Regions from separate parts of the Paraburkholderia sp. JPY465 genome, predicted to be linked through region 2. Evidence: riboswitches for the same ligand, from Rfam matches in the RefSeq annotation. Region 2 holds a riboswitch; the other holds the start of a gene.
The links. A riboswitch is a leader RNA that binds a small molecule or an ion and turns the genes downstream of it on or off. The one in region 2 is predicted to bind cobalamin.
Positions count from the first base shown of each region.

Region 1: it holds a riboswitch for cobalamin, as region 2 does, so the genes downstream of both, QFZ94_RS26675 (TonB-dependent receptor domain-containing protein) here and cobW (cobalamin biosynthesis protein CobW) in region 2, are expected to answer to the same signal.

Region 1 covers NZ_JBNDMT010000003.1:2,604,850-2,612,585, forward strand. The annotation lists gene QFZ94_RS26665 (ABC transporter ATP-binding protein) at 1-800, opposite strand, end outside; gene QFZ94_RS26670 (FecCD family ABC transporter permease) at 800-1,864, opposite strand; gene QFZ94_RS26675 (TonB-dependent receptor domain-containing protein) at 1,904-3,835, opposite strand; cobalamin riboswitch at 3,926-4,189, opposite strand; gene QFZ94_RS26680 (ATPase) at 4,410-4,769, shown strand; gene QFZ94_RS26685 (cell division protein ZapA) at 4,766-5,080, shown strand; RNA gene ssrS (6S RNA) at 5,159-5,340, shown strand; gene QFZ94_RS26695 (EVE domain-containing protein) at 5,480-5,938, shown strand; gene QFZ94_RS26700 (SIMPL domain-containing protein) at 6,195-6,920, shown strand; gene lgt (prolipoprotein diacylglyceryl transferase) at 7,035-7,736, opposite strand, start outside.
Region 2 covers NZ_JBNDMT010000002.1:2,678,152-2,685,887, reverse strand. The annotation lists gene cobN (cobaltochelatase subunit CobN) at 1-161, opposite strand, end outside; gene cobW (cobalamin biosynthesis protein CobW) at 175-1,266, opposite strand; cobalamin riboswitch at 1,469-1,746, opposite strand; cobalamin riboswitch at 1,827-2,094, shown strand; partial or broken gene cobA (uroporphyrinogen-III C-methyltransferase) at 2,341-3,066, shown strand; gene QFZ94_RS14480 (cobalamin biosynthesis protein) at 3,130-3,564, shown strand; gene cobO (cob(I)yrinic acid a,c-diamide adenosyltransferase) at 3,561-4,163, shown strand; gene QFZ94_RS14470 (cobyrinate a,c-diamide synthase) at 4,167-5,492, shown strand; gene bluB (5,6-dimethylbenzimidazole synthase) at 5,476-6,135, shown strand; gene QFZ94_RS14460 (DUF4136 domain-containing protein) at 6,174-6,788, opposite strand; gene QFZ94_RS14455 (CHASE2 domain-containing protein) at 6,831-7,736, opposite strand, start outside.

The DNA.
Region 1 (7,736 bases), on a different contig from region 2:
GCGGGAATCAGCGCCTCGTGCTCGCCATCGCGAATCAGAATCAGCGGATAGCCGAACGCGCGGCTCGTCAACGCGGGCGTCAGCACGTCGCGCACCGGGCCCGCATACGCGCCGCCCGCGCCGTCGAGCAGCAACGCGTGCGTCGCGAAGCGGCGCGCGAGGTTAAGGTCGTGGCATGAGAACAGCACGCTGCGCGGTATCTTGCGTCCCGGTTCGCTCGTCCATGCGACGAGCGCTTCGAGGCAATCGATCTGATGATGCAGATCGAGATGCGACAACGGTTCGTCGAGCAGCAATAGCGGCGCGTCCTGGCACAGCACTGCCGCGAGCGCGACGCGCTGACGCTCGCCGCCCGATAGCGACAGCACATCGCGCGCCGCAAAGTCCGCAAGGCCGAGCGATTCGAGCGCCGCCTGCGCGGCCGCACGATCTTCATCGCGCTCCCAGCCCCAGCTGCCCAGATGCGGGAAGCGGTTCAGCAGCACGATGTCGAGCACGCTGGCATTGAACGCATCGGCCGCGCTTTGCGGCATCAGCGCGCGGCGCCGCGCGAGCGGCAGCGGCTGCCAGTCGGCCACGCGCACGCCATCGAGTTCGACATGGCCCGCCGCCGGATGCAACAGGCCTGCCAGTGTCGACAGCAAGGTGGTCTTGCCCGCGCCGTTCGGCCCGGCGATACACCAGATTTCTCCCGCATGGAAGGTGTGCGTGAACGCATCGAGCAAGGTGCGCGCGCCGGCGCGCAGCGTCAGGCGTTGCGTGCTCAGCATCGAAGAGGTGGGTCTAGGTTCGGCTTGCATCATCGGCGGCGTTTGAGCAGCATCCACAAAAACACCGGCACGCCGACCAGCGAAGTAATCACGCCGACCGGCAATTGCGCGGGTGCGATCACGGTACGCGCGATCAGATCCGCGCCCATCACCGCGACACCGCCGCCGAGCGCGGCCGCCGGCAGCAGCATGCGCTGGTCGTTGCCGAACGCGAGCCGCAGCATGTGCGGCACGACGAGACCGACGAAGCCGATCGTGCCGGCGGTCGTCACCGCCGCGGCCGCCGCCAGCGAAGCGACCAGGTACACGCGCAAACGCAGCGGCATCACCGCAACGCCCAACGCTTGCGCGGCCGCGTCGCCGCGCAGCAGCAGGTTCAAACGCGGCGCGGCCGGCACGATCGCGAGCAACACGAGCGCGAGCGCGATCAGCGCGGTCCACGGCAGCGCGCCGCCGTTGAGGTCGCCGGTCAGCCAGAACAGCATGCCGCGCAGACGGCTATCGGGCGCGAGATTGAGCAGCAGCGTGATCATCGCGCCCCACCCGGCCGCGATCACCGCCCCGGTCAGCAGCAAACGCGGCGACGTGTCCTGCGGCTCGCCGCGCCACAGTTCGCGACGCGCGAGTCCGAGCACCAGCAGGATCGACACGAACGCACCGGCGAACGCGCTCGCATCGACGATCCACCAGGCGCCGCCCGCGATCATCGCGACCAGCGCGAAGCTGGCAGCGCCGCCCGACACGCCGAGCACGTACGGCTCGGCCAGCGGATTGCGCAGCAGCACCTGCAGCAGCGCGCCGGCGAGCGCCAGCAACGCGCCGCACGCGAAGCCCGCGAGCGCGCGCGGCAATCGCAACGTGCGCACGATTTCGCCGGCGAGATCGTCGCTGCCCGTGGCGCCGAACGTGTGCGTTGGCACGAGCGCCGCAAGCACGCGCGACGGCGCGAGCGGCACGCTGCCGAGCACGAGCGACGCGCCGAGCAGCGCGACGGCGGCGAGCGCGAGTCCGAGCCAGATCGCGGCCGCGCGTTTCGCATTCATCGGGCGTGGCGTTGCCATCGCGGCGGACAGCGAACCGGACGCGCGACTCATCCGCGTGCGCTCACGCATGCGGGCAACCCGGCGCGCGCGTCACTGCTGCTGCCAGCCGAGCGTGACATACGCACCGCGTCGCGGCGAGTTATACGAGTAGGCCGTTTCATAGTCCTTGTTGAACAGATTGTCGATTTGCGCGCTGACGTACCACGCCTTCGTGATGTTGTAGCGCGCCGATAGATTCACGATGCCATAACCGCCGAGGTTGCCGGTGCTGTCTGGACGCGGACCACTGACGATCCACTCGCCGCCGACCCGCCATCCACCGATGCTGCGATTCACCGCGAACGACCCAAAGCGTCGCGCGCGCCGCACGAGGTCGGTACCGCTGTCGAGATCGACCGGGTTCTGCAGCGTCAACGTCGCGCGTACGTCGGTCTTGCCGACATGACCGCTCCACGATCCTTCGAGTCCCTGCACCTTCGCATGGCCGACGTTCTCCGCGAGATAGATGCCGGGGATCGTCTGTACGTAGTTGATCAGATTCGTATAGCGCGTCTGGAATGCGTTCAGACGCATCACGCCGAGCGCATCGGTCGCGTACTGCAAACCGGCTTCGACCGAGTGACTGCGCTCGGGCTGGATCGACGGGTTGCCGCTGATCGGATAGTACAGATCGTCGAAGCTCGGCGCGCGGAAAGCATCCGAATAGCTTGCGGTTACCTTCCAGTGCGACGTGATGTCGAAACCGTAGCCGAGATAGTAACTGTTCGCTCCGCCGAAATCGGAGTACTGATCGCGGCGTACGTTGGCCTGAATCTGGTTGCGGCCGAAGCGCGCGCTGTAGCCGGCGAAGACCGAATCGACGTGACGGTCGGGCGCGGCGAACGTGTCGGAGTCGAGAGTCTGGTCGAGATGCTCGTAGCCGAGCTGCAGCTTCTGGTTCGCGGCGAGCGCGAAATCGTTCTGCCACGTGTACTGGCGATTGTCGGTATCGAAGCGGTCGTCGTAGATGCCATTGGTGTTCGAGACGCTGCGGTCGTCGCCCTCGGCGAGCGTGAAGTGGGTGGTCCACCAGTCGGTCAGCTTGCCGTTCGCGAACACGGACGCCTGGCGAACCTTGCTATAGAGGTTGTTCAGATCGGTCGGCACGCCGTACGCATTGTCGTAGCTGTTGTTGTTGTTCGACTGGAAGTAGCTGACGCCCGCGTCCCACTTGTCGTTGAACTTGTGGCGCAGCGACGCGCTGATGCTCTCGTTCAGATTGCCGTTCGGGTTCGGATTTGCGGCCGGCGCCTCGAGCGGATTGAGCGACGAAAAGCCGTCGCCCTTCGTGCGCGCGAGCGAAATGTTGAAGGTCGTGCGGCCGTCCTGATCGAGCGCGCCGTTCACGCCGGCCGTTTGCGTCTGCGTGTGATAGCTGCCGTAGCCGACAGAAAAATTGAAGCGCGGCGGATGATCGCCGCCGTCTTTCGTGAACACCTGCACGACACCGCCGATCGCGCCCGAACCGTACAACGCCGACACGTTGCCGTTCACGACTTCGACGTGATCGACCTGGTCGAGCGGGATCTGTGCGAGCTGAGCGGAGCCGAGACTCACAGAATCGACGCGCACGCCGTCGATCAGCAGCAGCGATTGTGTCGACGACGCGCCGCGCAGAAAGAGGCTCGTGGTCGAACCGGGGCCACCCGTGCGCGAGATTTGCGCGCCGGGCGCGAGTCGCAGCAAGCCGGGCAGATCGGTCGCGGTCGTGTCGGCGATGTCCTGCTGATCGAACTGCGTGGTCTGCGGGATCGCATCGCGCAACGCTTGCGCGCCGCGCTGCGCGGTCACGACGATCGGCGACAGCACGTTGCCCGACGCATCGGCGGAAGCGGGATTTGACGAATCGGCAACGTTTGCGGCGTTCGCGGTGCTTGCATCCGCAGTGGACGATGAAGACACAGGCTCGGCGCTTTGCGCATGCACGACGAGCGGCAGGCTCGCGAACGCGAGCAGCGTCGCGCGGGCGATGGGGGACAACATGGGATGACATTCCTGTGGATAGCGTGCGCGGCCTGCTTCCCCGCGGGCCGACGCGTCACGAGGCGTCCCCTTGTTTAACGTTTTCGCGGGGGACGTCCCTCTTTTCTGGCCGGTATCCGGGCTACGACACATCGATCCCGCCTTCCCACGCGTGACGCGCAGTGGCACACTCGCAGATTGAACTTCCAACCTTGCGACCAGGACCGACCTGCATGAGCACATCACATGCGGTCGTTTACCGTTGCGGGGGCAGCGCAGGTTCGCGCATCCGGTTTGGCACCGCGCGCGCCCTGCTTCCCGTTTAACTGCGCGCGCCGAAAAGCGCGCGCGGGCACCAGAGTGCGGGAAGTGTAGGAGCGGCTTCGCGGGGCGTCAAGAAACGCCAACCGGAGCGCAATCCGTTCTGTCGAATGCAGGTTATTGTCCGATGGATTGCCGGTCTTTTATCTTATGGTCGACGACACGACTCGCAACGAACCTGCACGAAGCGATGCTGTTACGTCTCGAAACGAGACAATTGTCGGAACCTGTAATATTCCGCGCTAAAATGCGATGTCTTTAGAGGACGCAGCACATGCTCACCGAACTCGAATCACTCTCCCAGAACATCGGCAAGCTGATTGCGATCAGCCAGCGCCACAATGAAGCGCGGATCGCGCTCGAAGAGCAGCTCGCGCAAACGCGTGCGGAAGTACAAGCCACGCACGCAGAACTCGCGCAATTGCGTGCCGAGCGCGACGCACTGCAAGCTGAACGCGACGCGCTGTCCGCCAAGATCGACGACGCTCAGGTGCGCCTGAATGCGATTCTCGAAAAATTGCCGCGCGCACGCGCGAGCAGCGAACCGGATAACCAGCTCGATCTGCTCGAGTCCGCCCAGCCCGAACACGAGGAAGCGGCAAGCGACGTGAGCCGACACGGAGAAAGCGCATGACCACCAAGCAGATCGAAGTATCGATTCTCGAAGTACCCTACCGTCTCGCCTGTTCGCCTGAAACGGAAGGCGCGCTGCTCGAGGCGGTCGCGCGCGTCGACGCCGAGATGAAGAAAATCCGCAGCGGCAGCAATGTGCGCGGCACCGATCGCATCGCGGTGATGGCGGCGCTGTCGCTGGCATCGGAACTGCTTAAGCTGCAAAGCAGCGTGCGACACGGAGAAGCATTTCCTGCTGAAGAAATCCGGCGTACAATGCAGCAAATGAACGAACAATTAGGTACTGTGATTGAGCAGTACAGCATGCAGTAAGCAGTAGTTGACTCAATAGCAGGCCGGTTTCGAACCGGTCACTTGTTCAACGGTTTGTGTTGTAGCTTCATCTGTTTAGCTTCCCTGCCTGGTTCGCCAAGGTCATATATTCCTTGAACCAATGCCATGTGCACGGTTGCGGAAATTTGTAGCACGGGTGTGCGCGTCACTCTGTCTGATGTACCCGAAGTGTTGCTAACTGCGACCAATTCTGAACCCTCGGTTCAGGATGCCGGCCTAGCGGCTAAGGCGGGGACCTTATCTGGAACGGCATCGGACTTCGGTTCGATGCCGTTTTTCTTTGGTCGTCGTTTTTTCGTTTGAGTGCCTGTTTCAGGGGCTTTTCCGCACGCGCCTGTTGTTGGCGCCTCGTTCAATCTCACACGCTCACTCCGATTCATGCGCTACTGGCTGATGAAGTCCGAACCGGACGAAGCAAGCATCGACGACCTCGCCAACGCACCGCATCGCACCTTGCCGTGGACCGGCGTGCGCAACTATCAGGCGCGCAACTTCATGCGAGACGTGATGCAGGTCGGCGACGGCGTGCTCTTCTACCATTCGAGCTGTCCGGAGCCCGGCATCGCGGGCATCGCGGAAGTCTCGTCGACCGCGTATCCGGATCCGACGCAGTTCGATAAAAAGAGTCCATACTACGACGCGAAATCGTCGCCGGAAACGCCGCGCTGGATGCTCGTCGACGTCGTCTTCAAGAAGAAAATCCCATTGATTCCGCTGGCCGCGCTGCGCGAACATGCCGAATTGCAGGACATGCGCGTGCTCGCCAAAGGCAACCGTCTGTCGATCACACCGGTGACCGACGCCGAATGGCGCTTCATCACTAAACAGCTGGTTTAAGGGCAAATGCGCGACGCGGCACGTGTCGTGATCGCGTCCAGGCCATCATTCCCGATGCGGCGGCGAAACACTAATTGGGGAACCAAGCGTCAATAAAACGCGCCTAATCGGTCGACGAAAGCGCGAGCTCGAATCAACCGTTCGACGGCACCCCGATCCATTCGCTAGCGCTTCCGTCAAACCGCGCGCCGCCATCGCGTCATCACTCGGCGCACGCGTCGAACGTGCACAACCTGTTCAAACAAGGATTCCAGCCATGACGACAAAAACCGCACGGGCCCTCGCACTCGCGCTCGCCTTTGGCGCGCCTGTGGCGCTCGCGCTGAACCCTGCGCCCGCTCGCGCGCAGACCATGATGCCGCAGCCTTCGGGCGTGCTGTCGCTGAATGCGCAGGCGAGCGCGGAAGTCCCGCAGGACGAAGTCGAAATCACGCTGTTTTACGAGCAGGAAGCGAGCGAGCCGTCCGCGTTGACGTCGACGCTGAACCAGCGCGCCGACGCCGCATTGCAGAAGGCGCGCGGCGTGGCCGGCGTGACTGCACGCTCGGGTGCGTTCTCGATCTTCCCGTCGACGGACCGCGACGGACGTATCTCGGCGTGGCGCGGCCGCACCGAAGTCGTGCTCGAATCGCGCGACTTCGCCGCGGCCTCGAAGCTCGCCGGACAGATGGCATCGATCATGCAGGTGGGCAACGTGCGTTTCTCGCTGTCGCCGGAAGCGCAACGCGCGGCCGAACAGCGGCTCAGCGGCGAGGCAATCAAATCGTTTCGCGAGCAGGCCGCGGCGTCCTCGCAGGCCTTCGGCTTTAGCGGCTATTCGATCCGCGAGGTCAACGTGAATCACAGCGGCGCGATGCCGCGTCCGATGATGATGATGAGCGCACGCGCGATGGGCGCCGACGCGAAGAGCGCGCCGATGCCGCTCGAAGGCGGTACGTCGACGGTGACGGTCAACGTGTCGGGGTCGGTGCAGATGAAGTGACGCGCACGCGCGAACTTCAGCGCCTCAGTCTGCGCCCCAAAGAGAAACGCCACGGCATCCATCGATGCCGTGGCGTTTTTTCATGCAGCGTTCGCTGCGCTAGCCGGGCGCAGCTCAGTTCGCGCCAACCGCCTGCGCCGGCTCGCGGCGTCCCCGGCGATACGCCCACACCATCAGGCCGATGCCCGCGAGGATCATCGGCAGCGACAGCCATTGACCCATTGACAGACCCATCGCGAGCAGGCCGAGGAAATCGTCCGGCTCGCGCGCGAATTCGACCGTGAAGCGCGCGAGGCCATAGCCGATCAGGAACATCGCGGAAATCGCGCCGAGCGGCTTGGGCTTGCGCGAGAAAAAGATCAACACGAAAAACAGCGCCACGCCTTCGAGCGCGATCTCGTACAGCTCCGACGGATGCCGCGGCAGCATGTGATATTGCGCAAACACTTCGTTCAGATGCCATTGCGCGGCCAGTTGCGGATGCGCGGCGAGCCAGTTGGCGTCGTCGGACGCGGCGCCCGGGAACAGCATCGCCCACGGCGCGGCCGGATCGGTCACGCGGCCCCACAGCTCGCCGTTGATGAAGTTGCCGAGGCGTCCCGCCGCGAGGCCCGTGGGCACCATCGGCGCGACGAAATCGGTGACCTGCAACCACGAGCGCTTGCGCTGATACGCGAACAGCATCATCGCGATGGTGACGCCGAGAAAGCCGCCGTGAAACGACATGCCGCCTTCCCACACCTTGAAGATGTCGAGCGGATGCGCGAAATAGAAGCTCGCCTTGTAGAACAGCACATAGCCGAGCCGGCCGCCGAG
Region 2 (7,736 bases):
CTCGGGAAGCCGTCGCCAAGACGCGGCACCACGCTCGCGAGCAGCGACAGCGTGGTGTCGGCGGAACTGAGCACGACGATATCGGCGGGCTGCTGATCGATGCGGATCACGCCCTGCGTATCGTCGACGAAACCGCCCGGCGTCGTGCGCAGCAGATGCATGCTGGTGCGCCCGTTATGCCGTCGCGTTCGACGTCGCGCCGAGCGCCGCGTCGAGAGCCTGTTGCAGCGCGGGTCGATCGAGGTCTTCTCCGATCAGCACAAAGCGGCTCAGGGCGCCGTCGCCGTTTTCGCCCGCCTGCCAGCGCCGGTCGAAGTAGCTGTCGAAGCGCCGGCCCACGCCCTGGATCACCAGACGCATCGCCGCGCCCGGCAGTGCCGCGAAGCCTTTGACACGGTAAATCGTGTGGTTTTCGACCAGCGTCTGCAACGCGGCGAGCGCCGCGTCGCGCGACGGCACCGATGCCTGCACGACGACCGAATCGAACTCGTCGTGGTGATGATCCGGGTCGTCGGCGGAACCGTGGTGGTCGTGCCGCAGGTGGATCGTCTGCTCCGACGCCGCTTCGAGCCCCAGCAGCGTATGCAGGTCGAGCTGCCCCTGCTGCGCGCGCACGATCTTTACCTGCGGCGGAATCTCCGCGCGGATCGCGGCTTCCACTTCGTGCTGCCGCGCGTCGTCGATCAGATCGGTCTTGTTCAGAATCACCAGATCGGCGGCCGACAACTGGTCTTCGAACAGCTCGTGCAGCGGTGACTCGTGATCGAGGTTCGGATCGGCCTTGCGCTGCGCATCGACGGCGACCGGGTTCTCGGCGAACTGGCCGCTTGCGGCGGCCGGGCCGTCCACCACCGTCACCACCGCGTCGACCGTGAAGCCGTTGCGGATCTGCGGCCAGTTGAACGCCTGCACGAGCGGCTTCGGCAATGCGAGCCCCGAGGTTTCGATCAACACGTGATCGAGTTCGTCGCGCCGCTCCGCGAGTTTTTCCATCACCGGGAAAAACTCTTCCTGCACGGTGCAGCACAGACAGCCGTTCGCGAGTTCATACAATTGCCCTTCGGTCTCGACGCCGTTTTCATCGCAACCGATGCCGCAGCCCTTGAGGATTTCGCCGTCGATGCCGAGTTCGCCGAACTCGTTGACGATCACCGCAATGCGCTTGCCGCCCGCATGCTTGAGGATGTGCCGCAGCAACGTCGTTTTGCCACTGCCGAGAAAGCCGGTGACGATCGTGACGGGAATCTTGCGCAATTGAGTTTGCATCGTGAGGTCCATCCCTTTGCGTTGCATCGGTCTGCCGCAAAGTCCGCGCATCGGTCGGCATCGGCTGGCGAACGGAGCGAATGAATCACGCGCACAGTACCAGCGATCACCAGACACGGGGACGAACGACGGCATTGCCGCGACAACGGAAATACAGAAAACGGAACTGAGGTCATGAACGCGCCGCCGCATCCCCGCGGCGGTCGTTCTGCTTCTTCGGGCCGGTATCCGGGCTGGCGAAAGCGCCGCTTCCCCTTCCCGGCCGAGTGGTTTCTCGTCCAGTGGTGATATGTCGACGCGACCTTGCGCGAGGACATCGAAGCCGGCACCGCGGTGCCCGGCTATCAACCCGGAACCGCTTTTCGCTTACCGTTGCGGGGACAGCACAGGTTAGCCGCTCTAGCGCAGATGGCTCCCTGTTTCCCGTTTAACTGCATGCGCACGAACGCGCACGCGAGCACCCAAAGTGCGTGCGAGTGTAGGCCCCCGGGCATGCGCAGTCAAGGAACGCAGGCCGCCGGAAAGCGTCGCCGAGGCTTATCTGGCAAGGCGCCATGTGCTATCGTATGCGCGCGTTTGGTGCCCGCACATGCACTCGCATGTGCAGTTAAACGGGAAACAGGCAGCGCGTCGCGCGTTCAACCTGTGCTGTCCCCGCAACGGTAAGCGACCTGCGGCGCGCGATTCGATCCAGCTTCGATTCCACCGTGCCGCGCATGCGTTTTTTGATGCCACTGCCCCGCGAATCCGCAGATTCGCAAACAAGGACGGGAAGGCGAAACGCGTGAGGCCGCCAGCCCGGATACCGGCCAGACGCGGAGGCGGCGCCGCATGCACCCGTGCATCAGGTTGCGCCGCCGGCCGCCGGAATCCGCGGGGAACGGATGTGAAGGCGTAGAAACGTGGCATCGCGCGTTTCGTGGCGTTCTCTCTCTGAAGAATCCGCCGCGAGCCGCATGAGTGGCCGCGCCTGGATTCGCTGTATTGCATGACCTCTATATTCACTGCCGCGTGCACCGTCGCACGCCGCTCCTCTCCTCCCATCTCCGCATGGCATGCGCCATGCACGCCGCGATGACGCGCGCCTGGCTGATCGGCGCCGGTCCCGGCGACGTCGAACTGATGACGCTGAAGGCCACCCGTGCGCTCGCGCAGGCCGATGTCGTGCTGGTCGACGATCTGGTCAATCCCGACGTACTGCAGTTCGCACGCGCCAACGCGCAAGTCGTGTACGTCGGCAAGCGCGGCGGCCATCCGTCGACGCCGCAAGCGGACATCGTCGCGCAAATGCTCGGGCATCTGCGCGCGGGACGCAGCGTCGCGCGGCTCAAGGGCGGCGATCCGTTCGTGTTCGGCCGCGGCGGCGAAGAATTGCAGGCGCTGCAGGCGGCGGGCATCGAAGTCGACGTGATCAACGGCATTACGGCCGGCATCGCCGCACCCGCGACGCTCGGCATCGCGGTCACGCATCGCGATTACGCGCAGGGCGTCGTGTTCGTCACCGGCCACGGCGCCGGCAACGGCGAACCGGACTGGGCCGCGCTCGCCGCGACCCGCATGACGATCGTGATCTATATGGGCATGCGGCGGCTCGGCGAAATCGTCGCCGCGTTGCTCGCGGCCGGCATGTCCGCCGATACACCCTGTGCGGCGATCGAATCGGCGACGCGGCCCGAGCAGCGTCACGTGCTCGCGCCGCTGCGCGAGTTTGCCGAGGCGGTCGTGCGCGCAGGGCTCGGCTCGCCGGCGATCGTCGTGATCGGCGGCGTGGCCTCGCTCGCGCTTGCACGTGAAGCGGCGAACCGCGACGGCCGAGTCGATCACGAACAAGCTGCGAGCGCGCTCAAAACGCTAAGCGTCGGCATAGGTTGCCGCTTGCACAGCGATGCCGGCGACATCGAAGCCGCCGTGCGCGCAGCACTCGGTTCGAATGCCTTCGAGCGGATTCGCACCATCGCGACGATCGACACCAAAGGCAACGAAGCAGGTCTGCTCGAATTCTGTTCACGCCATCAACTGCCGCTGCAACTGTTCAGCCGCGAGCAGATCGCGGCCGCGCCGGTCGCGGCGCCGTCGGCGGCCGCGCGCGCGCATCTTGGTGTCGACGGTGTGTGCGAACCGTGTGCGCTACTGGCGGCAGCAGCTTCGGTCTCCGCGACAATCGCGCAAACCGCACGTCTGGTCGTACCCAAGACCACGCACGCTGGTATCACCATTGCAATTGCGGCGGCGACCGACACCGCACCCGGCGACGTAGCGCCCTTCCATCCCGCCCCTCAAGACCAGGACCTTCGATGAAAACCGACCCCGAATCGCATCAACGCATGACCGAGCGCCGCCGCGAAGGCCACGAAAAGAAGCAGGCCAGCGCGACCGTCGAAAAAGGCCTGCTGATCGTCAACACCGGCACGGGCAAGGGCAAGAGCACGGCCGCGTTCGGCATGGCCGTGCGGGTGCTCGGCCACGGCATGCGGCTGGGCGTCGTGCAGTTCATCAAGGGCGCGCTGCATACGTCGGAGCGCGATTTCCTCGGCGCAATCGCGCAATGCGATTTCGTCACGATGGGCGACGGGTATACGTGGAACACGCAGAATCGCGAAGCCGATATGGCGACCGCGCGCAAGGGCTGGAACGAAGCGCGGCGGATGATCGAAAGCGGCGACTACCAGATGGTGATCCTCGACGAGCTGAACACCGTGCTGAAGTACGAGTACCTGCCGCTCGACGAAGTGCTCGCGGTGATCAAAGCGCGCGCGCCGATGCTGCACGTCGTCGTGACCGGACGCCATGCGCCCGATGCGCTGATCGAAGCCGCCGACCTCGTCACCGAAATGCGCGCGATCAAGCATCCGTATCGCGAGCAGGGTGTGAAGGCGCAGCGCGGCGTGGAGTTCTGAGCGATGTCCGCATCCCCCAAGGGGACTTCCTCCGCTGCGTGCCCCGCGCTGTTCATCAGCGCGCCCGCGTCGGGACAAGGCAAGACCACGATCACCGCGGGTCTCGCGCGCTATCACCGGCGGCTCGGACGTCGCGTGCGCGTGTTCAAGAGCGGGCCGGATTTTCTCGATCCGATGATCCTCGCGCGCGCGAGCGGCGCGCCGGTGCTGTCGCTCGATCTGTGGATGGTCGGCGAAAGCGCGTGCCGCAACCTGCTCGCGCAGGCGGCGCAAGAAGCCGACCTGATCCTGATCGAAGGCGTGATGGGCCTGTTCGACGGCACGCCGAGCAGCGCCGATCTGGCGACCACGTTCGGCGTGCCAGTGCTTGCGGTGATTTCGGCGCAGGCGATGGCGCAGACCTTCGGCGCGCTCGCGTTCGGCCTTGCTCGCTTCAGACCACAACTGCCGTTTCATGGCGTGCTCGCGAATCGCGTCGGCTCGGCTCGGCACGCGCAGATGCTGCAGGAAGCGCTGCCGCCCGAACTGCGCTGGTGCGGCCACATCGCCGCGAGCGACGAGATCACGTTGCCCGACCGCCACCTCGGCCTGCATCAGGCCGATGAAATCGACGATCTCGAAGCGCGCCTCGAACGCGCGGCGGATACGCTCGCGTCGACCGCGCTCGCCGAACTGCCGCCGCCGGTCGATTTCGGCGCACCGTCGCCCGAAGTGCTGCCGCGTCTGCTCGAAGGCAAGCACATCGCGATCGCGCGCGATGCCGCGTTCTCGTTCATCTATCCCGCCAACCTCGCGCTGCTCGAAGCGCTCGGCGCGCGGCTCAGCTATTTCTCGCCGCTCGCCGACGAAGCGTTGCCCGCCGACACACATGCGCTCTATCTGCCGGGCGGCTACCCCGAACTGCAAATGGCGACGCTCGCTGGCAACATGCGCAGCGCGGCATCGATCCGCGCGCACGTCGAGGCGGACAAACCGGTGGTCGCCGAATGCGGCGGCATGCTCTACCTGCTCGACACCCTGACCGACGCGCAAGGCAAGAGCACGCCGATGCTCGGCCTGCTGCCCGGTCACGCGGAGATGCAAACGCGCTTCACGTCGCTCGGCATGCAGCAGATCGACGGCCTGCACGGCACGCTGACCGGCCACACGTTCCATTACTCGAAGCTCGCGACATCGCTCGAGCCGCAGCGCTTCGCCACCCGCGCGCACAGCGACACGCCCGGCGAAGCGGTGTTCCGCGTGGGTCCGATTGTGGCAACCTATATGCACGCTTACTGGCCCTCCAACCCGGCTTTCACGGCCGCCCTCTTTCATGGCGAAGCCTTTTGACGACTCCGAGCGCGACGCGGTCTATCGCGCGATTTACGAACGCCGCGACATGCGCCACTTCGTGCCCGATCCGGTCGATTCGGCGGTGCTGCGGCGTCTGCTCGACGCGGCGCATCACGCGCCGAGCGTCGGCTACATGCAGCCGTGGCGCATCGTGCGCATCACCGATGCAGCGCTGCGCACGGGCTTGCGCGACATCGTCGAGCGCGAACGGCTCGCCACCGCCGACGCGCTCGGCAAGCGCCGCGACGAATTCATGAAGCTGAAGGTCGAAGGCATGCGCGACTGCGCGGAACTGCTGGTGATCGCGTTGATGGACGGGCGCGAGCGACACGTATTCGGCCGTCGCACGCTGCCGGAGATGGACCTCGCGTCGGTCGCGTGCGCGATCCAGAACATGTGGCTCGCCGCACGCGCCGAAGGACTCGGGCTTGGATGGGTGTCGCTGTTCGAGGTCGACGCGGTGCACCAGCTACTGGCGATGCCGGAAGGCGCGCGGCCGGTCGCGATTCTGTGCCTCGGCCACGTCGATGCGTTCTACAGCGAGCCGATGCTCGAAACGGAGCGCTGGGCGAGCCGTCTGCCGCTAGGCGATTGCGTGTTCGAAAACCGCTGGCCAGGCGGCGAGCCGGCGCAGGAATAACCGACACGCGCGGCTCCGGCGACTCGAAGCTGCGTTATTTAGCGCTGCAGCGGCTCCATAGAATCGACGTTCGGCGCACCGCTCGCCTTGTCGATACTGAGCTTCACGCGCCAGTCGGCCGGCGCGTCGTACGGCAGCTTCGCAAGCGCGGTTTTCACGAGCAGCGGCAACGCATGCAGCGGGTCCGCGTCGCGATCCATATACACCGCACTGACCTTGTAGCGCTCGGCGCCGCTCGCATAGTCGAAAAAGCGCAGTGTCAGCGCGTGCTGATAGTTGCGCCCGAATAGCAGCGCGCCCGGACCGTCGCTGCCCGCGCCGCAATCGGCGGGCGCGCAATCCCCGCCGCCAATGCCGATCGACGCCGGCCGCGTGCTATACGCGATCGACAGCAGAAAATGCGCGGACTTGCCCGCCGTATCGACGAAGCCGTGTTTCGCCAACTCGTCGCGCAGCAGCTTTTCGACTTGCGGATGGTCGGCGCTGTCGTCCTGTGACTGCGTGCGCGCGAGTGAATAGGTCTGCCCGCCTTGCAGCGCAATGGCATGGTCGGCGCCGTTAGCGGAGGCGGTGTGCACGTCGGCGCTGAGGCCCGCGCAAGCGGTGAGGCTCGCCGCAGCCAGCGCGACATAGAGGTGAGCGATCTTCGCCATTTTCTGTTTTCTCTCTAGTCCATCGAATCCATCACAAGCGCATCAGGCGCGCGGTGCGCTGGTTTCATCGAGCGGCGCGTCGTCGAGCGCGGGCAGCCAGATCGTAAAGGCGGTCCCCTCGCCGGGCGCGCTGACGACTTCGACGCTGCCGCCGTGGCGCGTAACGACGGTTTTGATGAACGCCATGCCGAGTCCCGCGCCGCCCACTTCCGGCCGCTCCGCCTCGTGAAAACGGCGAAAGCGCTCGAATAGCCCCGCCTGCTGCTCCTTCGGGATGCCATAGCCCTGGTCGCGAATCGTGCATGCCACGCGAGCCGCCCCGCTGCCTTCGCGCCTAGCCGCCGGCTGGCTCGCGAAACTGCACACGATGCGCGTGTCGGGCGGACTGTACTTGACCGCGTTGTTCAGAATATTGACGAGCGCGCGCGTCATCAGTGAGCGGTCGGCGCAAATCCAGAGATCTTCGCTGGTGGTGTCGCCGGTTTCCGTATGCAGCGTGATGCGCTTCGCGTGCGCCTGCGGCCAGACCTCGTCGCTCGCATCGATGACGAGTTCGGTCAGGCTCAGCGGCTCGAGCACATACGCCTGCGACTCGGCGCGCGCCAGTTGCACGAAGTCGTCGGCGAGCGTGAGCGCGCGTTGCGCGTAGCGTTCGATGCGCTCGAGCACGCTGCGCGCGAGCGCCGGCTCGGTCCGCGCGCGCTCGATCTCGACCAGCGCAATGATCGACGCCTGCGGCGAGCGCATGTCGTGCGACAACAGCCGCAGCGCGTCCTCGCGCTGACGCTCGGCCGCATGCAGCGCCGACACGTCGACGAGACCGGCGATCCAGCCGGTCGTCTCACCCTGCGCGTTGGTGCAGGTCGCATAGCGCAGCAGATGGTCGCGCTCGTTCGAGTCGCGCACCTCGACACCCTGCGCCATCAGCGCCGCGAACTCGCCGCGCGT